DNA from 2 places in the Streptomyces sp. NPDC008092 genome. Region 2 is predicted to be linked to the other one. Evidence: riboswitches for the same ligand, from Rfam matches in the RefSeq annotation. Region 2 holds a riboswitch; the other holds the start of a gene.
The links. A riboswitch is a leader RNA that binds a small molecule or an ion and turns the genes downstream of it on or off. The one in region 2 is predicted to bind cyclic di-AMP.
Positions count from the first base shown of each region.

Region 1: it holds a riboswitch for cyclic di-AMP, as region 2 does, so the genes downstream of both, ACFZB3_RS04755 (peptidoglycan DD-metalloendopeptidase family protein) here and ACFZB3_RS16985 (transglycosylase family protein) in region 2, are expected to answer to the same signal.

Region 1 covers NZ_JBIBHY010000001.1:1,140,866-1,144,266, forward strand. The annotation lists gene ACFZB3_RS04750 (alpha-galactosidase) at 1-1,276, shown strand, start outside; cyclic di-AMP (ydaO/yuaA leader) riboswitch at 1,584-1,744, shown strand; gene ACFZB3_RS04755 (peptidoglycan DD-metalloendopeptidase family protein) at 1,749-2,720, shown strand; gene ACFZB3_RS04760 (GDSL-type esterase/lipase family protein) at 2,999-3,401, shown strand, end outside.
Region 2 covers NZ_JBIBHY010000005.1:107,626-111,026, forward strand. The annotation lists gene eno (phosphopyruvate hydratase) at 1-376, opposite strand, end outside; gene ACFZB3_RS16985 (transglycosylase family protein) at 824-1,507, opposite strand; cyclic di-AMP (ydaO/yuaA leader) riboswitch at 1,512-1,685, opposite strand; gene ACFZB3_RS16990 (transglycosylase family protein) at 1,880-2,875, opposite strand; gene ACFZB3_RS16995 (cytochrome P450) at 3,090-3,401, opposite strand, start outside.

The DNA of each region.
Region 1 (3,401 bases), on a different contig from region 2:
CCTGTGGTCCGACGGCGGCTTCGGCGGGGCGAGCCGTGCCTGGCACGCCTACCAGCGGGCGCACATCATCCCGGACGCCGACCAGGACCGGCCGGTGCTGTTCAACTCGTGGGAGGCCACCACCTTCGACATCTCCGAGGAGCAGCAGGCCACCCTGGCCCGCCGGGCCGCCGCGATCGGCGTCGAGCTGTTCGTGGTGGACGACGGCTGGTTCGGCGCCCGCACCAGCGACCGCGCCGGCCTCGGCGACTGGACGCCCAACCCCGACCGCTTCCCCAAGGGCCTCAAGCCCCTCGCCGACTACGTGCACGCCCTCGGCATGCAGTTCGGCATCTGGGTCGAGCCCGAGATGGTCAACGCGGACAGCGACCTGTACCGGGCGCACCCCGACTGGGTGCAGTACCAGCAGGGACGGAAGCGGACGGAACTCCGCAACCAGCTCGTGCTCAACCTCGCCCGCGAGGACGTCCAGGAGTACCTCTGGGAGCAGCTCGACACCCTGTTGTCCAGCGCCCCGATCGACTACGTCAAGTGGGACTTCAACCGCTGCTTCACGGATGCGGGCTGGCCCGGCGAGCCCTACCCGCAGCGTCTGTGGGTCGACCACGTGCGGGGGCTGTACGCCCTGCTCGACCGGCTCCGCGCGGCCCACCCGAACGTCGCCATCGAGTCCTGCTCCGGCGGCGGCGGGCGGATCGACCTCGGGATCATGAGCCGTACCGACGAGGTGTGGACCTCCGACAACACCGACCCGCTGGACCGGCTCGCCATCCAGCACGGCTTCAGCCAGATCCACCCCGCCCGGGTGATGTCCGCCTGGGTCACCGACAGCCCGAACCACCAGCTCAACGGCCGGGTCAGCAGCTTGCGCTTCCGGTTCGTCAGCTCCATGGCCGGGGCGCTCGGGGTCGGCGGCGACCTCTCCCAGTGGACCGAGGAGGAACTCGCCGAGGCCGGCCGCTGGGTGGAGCTCTACAAGGAGATCCGGCCCCAGGTGCAGCGCGGCGACCAGTTCCGGCTGCGGCCGCCGGCCGGCGGGCTCAGCGCGGTGCAGTACACCCTCGGCGACGAGACCGTCGTCCTCGCCTGGCTGCAGGCGCAGAGCTACGGCGAGCCGGCGCCGGCGCTGCGGCTCCAGGGGCTCGACCCGGCGGCGTCGTACGAATGCCGCGAGACGGGCGAAGTGCACGGGGGTGCCGTTCTGTTGCACCACGGGCTGCACACCGGGCTGAAGGGCGACCTGGATGCGGCAGTCATCCGACTTCGCCGGATTTGACGTATATGCCCGATTTGGTGGCTTCATTGCAACTCGGTGTGGAATAAGGGGACGTGGCGTGACGTGCGTGAGGAGCGTCATATTCGTGACCGTCCGTCGCGCGTCATGTTCACGTAATTCAGGCACTTTCCAAGAAGGTTGGAAAATCGAATAGGCCGGAATTCACGGAGGGTGACCGGTATTTCCGGAAACGGATCAAGTGAAACTCGGACGGCCGGAACCGGCTGCTTGTCCACGTCCGTCTCACTCGCTTACGTTCGCCACACATCCGGGCGGAACGCCGAATCCTGCCGCCGCCCGGAGTCCCCACACACACTCACCCGTGCCCGGCAGGAGCGGGGGACCCACCAGGTATGACCGCCTGTTCCGGTTCCCGGGACGGCTAGGGGTGTAGTCGCGCGACGGTGCGCGGCCGGGCAGCTCCAGCCCGAACCCGACAGCTCACCTCGCAGGCGCAGGAGAGGAATGCGCCATGCCCGCGAAGGGTAAGCACCGCCGTCCCAAGTCCCAGCGTTTCACCCGCTCGATGGCCGTCGCCGGAACCGGTGGCGCCGCGCTGGCCCTGCCGCTCATGGGGGCCACCGGCGCCCACGCGGCCGCTGCGCAGTCCGTTTCCGAAAAGGCCGCACAGTCGCTTCCGGTGGTCGAGAAGACCGCGGTCAAGGAGACGGCCGCGCAGAATTCCGGCGCCGCGCATTCCGCACACCGCGTGTACACGGTGGTGCCCGGCGACTATCTCTCGAAGATCGCCCGCGACCAGCACGTCCGCGGCGGCTGGCACCGGCTCTACGCCGACAACCGGCAGGCCGTCGGCGACAACCCCTCGCTGATCCACCCCGGCCTCAGGCTGACCCTCGGCGGCCGGCACGCCGCCACGACGGACTCCGCGGACTCGGGCTCCCGTCCGCAGGCCCGGTCGAACCCGCAGTCCTCGACCTCGACCTCGACCTCGTCCTCGGCCGACTCGAACGGTTCCAACGCCTCGATCGACTCGAACGGTTCGGACGGTTCGAACGGCTCGGTCGCGACCGCCTCCGGCTTCACCCTCCCGGTGACCGGCGGCGCCGTCGGCACCGGCTACCACGTGGCCGGCAGCATGTGGTCCAGCGGCTACCACACGGGCGTCGACTTCGTCGTCCCGACCGGCACCCCGGTCAAGGCCGTCGGCGCCGGTACGGTCGTCACGGCCGGCTGGGGCGGCGCCTACGGCAACCAGGTCGTCATCCGGCTCGCCGACGGCTACTACGCGCAGTACGGCCACCTCTCGGCCCTCTCCGTCTCGGTCGGCCAGACCGTGACCGCGGGCCAGCAGGTCGGCCTCTCCGGCGCGACCGGCAACGTGACCGGCCCGCACCTGCACTTCGAGATCCGCACCACCCCCGACTACGGCTCGGACGTGGACCCGGTCGCCTACCTCCGCTCCAAGGGTGTCGCCGTCGGCTGACCCGGCGCGCCCACGGGTGCCCCACGCACTCCGAAGGCCGGACCCCCGATCCCCGGGTCCGGCCTTCGGCGTCTCCGGGGCCGGACCGTCCCGCGCGAGTCCCCACCCGCGATCGACACTTCAACATCGCTGGTCAGGGACTTATTCCAGGATTGGCAAAGTATTTAAGGGTGTCTTATCTCACCGAGCGTCAACCCCTTATTACGGTCGCGTAGGTCACAGTCGAAGGTGAATCATGGTCCGATGTGGGAGACGATTCGAAGAGTGACAATGCATCAGTGATCGGGTCGTACGCCGCGGTGGGGGACAGCTTCACCGAGGGCGTGGGAGACCCCGGCCCCGACGGGGCGTTCGTCGGCTGGGCCGACCGGTTCGCGGTACTGCTGTCCGACCGGCGGCCCGAGGGCGACTTCGGCTACACCAACCTCGCCGTACGCGGGAAACTGCTCGACCAGATCGTGGCGGACCAGGTGCCGCAGGCCCTGGAACTCGCCCCGGACCTGGTCTCCTTCTGCGCGGGCGGCAACGACATCATCCGCCCCGGCACCGACCCCGACGAGGTGGCCGAGCGGTTCGAGCGGGCCGTGGCCCAGCTGACCGAGGCCGTCGGCACGGTGCTGGTGACCACCGGCTTCGACACCCGGGGCGTGCCCGTCCTCAAGCACCTGCGCGGCAAGATCG
Region 2 (3,401 bases):
CGGAGGCGGCGTGGGCGACGGCCAGGGAGACGCCGAGGATGGCGTTGGCGCCGAGCGAGCCCTTGTTGTCGGTGGCGTCCAGGTCGAACATGGCCTGGTCGATCAGGCGCTGCTCGGTGGCGTCGTAGCCGACCAGCTCCGGGCCGATCTGCTCGATGACGGCGAGGACGGCCTTCTCGACACCCTTGCCCAGGTAGCGGTTGGGGTCGCCGTCACGGAGCTCGATGGCCTCGAAGGCACCGGTGGAGGCGCCGGACGGGACGGCGGCACGACCCGTGCTGCCGTCGTCGAGGCCGACCTCGACCTCGACCGTGGGGTTGCCTCGGGAGTCCAGGATTTCCCGGGCTACGACGACGTCGATGGACGGCACGAGCATCTCCTTCTTGGGATGTGACGCTGGTTGTGCGGGGCGCACGCGGGCCTTGGCGGCCCTTGCTCAGCCTTGCGACTAGAGCCTAACCGTCCCAGGGCCGTCGGCCGGCACGACCGACCGGCCCGTGGACACACAGACGGTACTCATTGTTCACGCGCGGAACAAAGGGGGTCCCGATGAAGAACGGAAGAAGAGCGGGCCAAGAAGGGGGCCGGACGCCGGACGGGGGGCCGGAGAGCAGGAGGGCGGCAAAGAGAAACCCCGCCCCGGTGCGTTCGGGGGAAAACGCACCGGAGCGGGGGTCCGTGGGGGACGGGGGTGACCCTCACGTGGTCTCCACTATGGGGACCACGGTTGTGCGGGAGCTGTGGTTCAGCTGGGCGCCGCTTAATACTTCCGGCCGGTACTTGCGGCCGATACCCGCGGCGGCCGCCCGTGCCGCGCTTCGCCCTACTTCAGGTGCAGCTGCTGGCCCGGGTAGATGAAGTCGGCATCGTCGACGATGTCCTTGTTCAGCTTGAACAGCGCCTGCCAGCCGCCCTTGACCTTGTGCTTCTCGGCGATCGAGCTGAGGGTGTCGCCCTTGACGACCTTGTACTCGCCGTCGCCCTTCTTGACCTTCTTGCCGGTCGGGGTGGTGACGGTCTTCTTGGCGGCCGGGCGCTCGGCGGAGCGGGAGGCGGCCTGGGTGTCGGTCGAGCGGGTGCTCGTGCCGGTGCTGCTGCTCGACGAGGAGCCGGCGGAGGAGCTGCCGGTGTAGGCGGCACCGGACAGGCCCGTGCCGCAGACCGGCCAGGCACCCTTGCCCTGCGCGGCGAGGACCTTCTCGGCGATCGTGATCTGCTGCGCCTTGGTGGCCTGGTTGGCCTGCGCGGCGTACTGCGTGCCGCCGTACGCGGCCCAGGTGGAGGCGGAGAACTGGAGACCGCCGTAGTAGCCGTTGCCGGTGTTGATGGCCCAGTTGCCGCCGGACTCGCACCGGGCGACCGCGTCCCACTCGGAGGCGGTGGCGGCGGAGGCGCTGCCGGCCGCCATCAGCGGGGCGGCGACGGCGACGCCGGTGACACCGGCGACAGCGATGGCGCGGACGGCCTTGGACGGACGACGGTGCTTGCCCTTGCCGGAGAACAGCATGGATCGATCCCCTCACCGACGCCTGCGAGGTGAGCTGTCGGGTTCGGGCCGGTTGAGTTGCCCGGCCGCACACCGTGTGTCGGTGCGCGGCTTCACCCCGAGCCGGATCGGCGGTCTCAACCACCGGCCCCGGCACTAACCTTGGGTCCCCCGCTCCTGCCTACGGCGCATGACGCGACGACTGTTCCCGGACGGCCGCTGGCAGGACTCGGCGTTGCGACGGCCGGGGCTCGTGGTGACGAGCGGCCTTGACCGTAAACAGGCGATCCGGTGAATTTCAAAGATGATCAGGGCTTCTGAGACTCATCCCACACTTTCACCAAAACGGACATTCGGCTCGAAGCGGGGCGCCAACTCCCGCCGCCTTTCGCCCTATTCGCTGCCGAGTTTCAGGGTCTGACCGGGAGCGATGGCGTTCGGGTCGGCACCGATGTCGGCCTTGTTCGCGTCGTAGAGCGCGCGCCATCCGCCGTCGAGGCCAAGGGAGTCGGCGATGGAGGCGAGAGTGTCGCCGTCGCGGACGGTGTAGGTGCCGCCGTCACGGGAGGCATGCCGGCCGGAGGAGGTGGCACTCTGACCTTTTGTCACGCTTTCGTCCGCCGAGCCGCCGCGGTGCTTGCCGCCGCTGCCGACGGCACCCGTGTCGACGAGACTCCAAGAGCCTCCGGTCTGCCACGAATTGTCCGAGTCGTCGGCTTCGGAAGCGGCCGAGCCCTCGCTCGCCTTCGAGGTGTCGGAGCCGGATGATTCCGACTTGTCCGTCTTGGTGGATTTGCCGGGGGCGTCCGACTTGGAGTCACTGTCGGCGCTCGCACTCGGCGAGGGGGTGGCGGACTCGCTCCCGGAGTCCGTGGCACCCGAAGAGGAGTCGGAACCGGAAGAAGAGGACGAGTCCGACAACCCGGAGGACGAGTCCGACGAGCCCGACGAATCCGAGGAACCGGATGAATCACCCGAGTTGTCGAGGCCCGTGTCGACGTTCACCGAGGCGTCGTCGGACGAGAGCCCGGCGATCAGGGCGCAGGTCCGCCAGGCCTTGGTGCCCTGGTCGGCGAGCATCTTCTCGGCGACCGCGATCTGCTGCGAACGGCTCGCCTGGTCGGGGGTGCCGGCGTACTCCAGGCCCCCGTACTCGCTCCAGTCGTCCAGCGAGATCTGGAGACCGCCGTAGTAGCCGGTGCCGTTGTCGGCGCTCCAGGAGCCGCCGCTCTCGCACTCGGCCACCTGGTCCCAGGTGGAGCCGTCGGCCGCACTGGCGTTCACCGCGCCGAGGAGCGGGAGGGCGATGGCGGAGCCGGTCACCCCGGCCGCGACGAGGAGTGCCGGAGCCTGGCGGGGGCGACGGTGACGACCGTTCCCGGAGAGCATGCGGAAACCTTTCGAGCGACAGCGGTGACCGGCGCGGCGGGTCCCGCAAGGGCGCCGCGCTGATGGGTGAACGTATCGGCAGACGATCACTTGTCACAAGTTAATGCCGCGTAGATCACGTGAAGATCACAGACTTGAACGCTGGTCACCTTTTGCCCGTACAGGTCGGCAGGGGCCCGCACGGGGCTTCAGCACAGGGCTTCAGCACAGGGCTTCAGCGACCGGTGGGCGTGAACTCCACCGGGAGCGTGCGCAGTCCCCGCATGATGAGCCCGCCGCGCCACCGCAACTCGCTCTCGTCCACCGCGAGTCGCAGGTCGGGAAGGCGGTTGAGGAGACCGGCGAGTGCGGTCTGCCCCTCCAGGCGGGCGAGCGGGGCGCCCAGGCAGTAGTGGATGCCGTGGCCGTAGCCGAGGTGCTGGTTGTCCCGCCGGGCGAGGTCGAGGGTGTCCGGCTCGGCGAACCGCTCCGGGTCCCGGTCCGCGGCGGCCAGGACGACCAGGACCGGGTCGCCGGGCTCGATGTG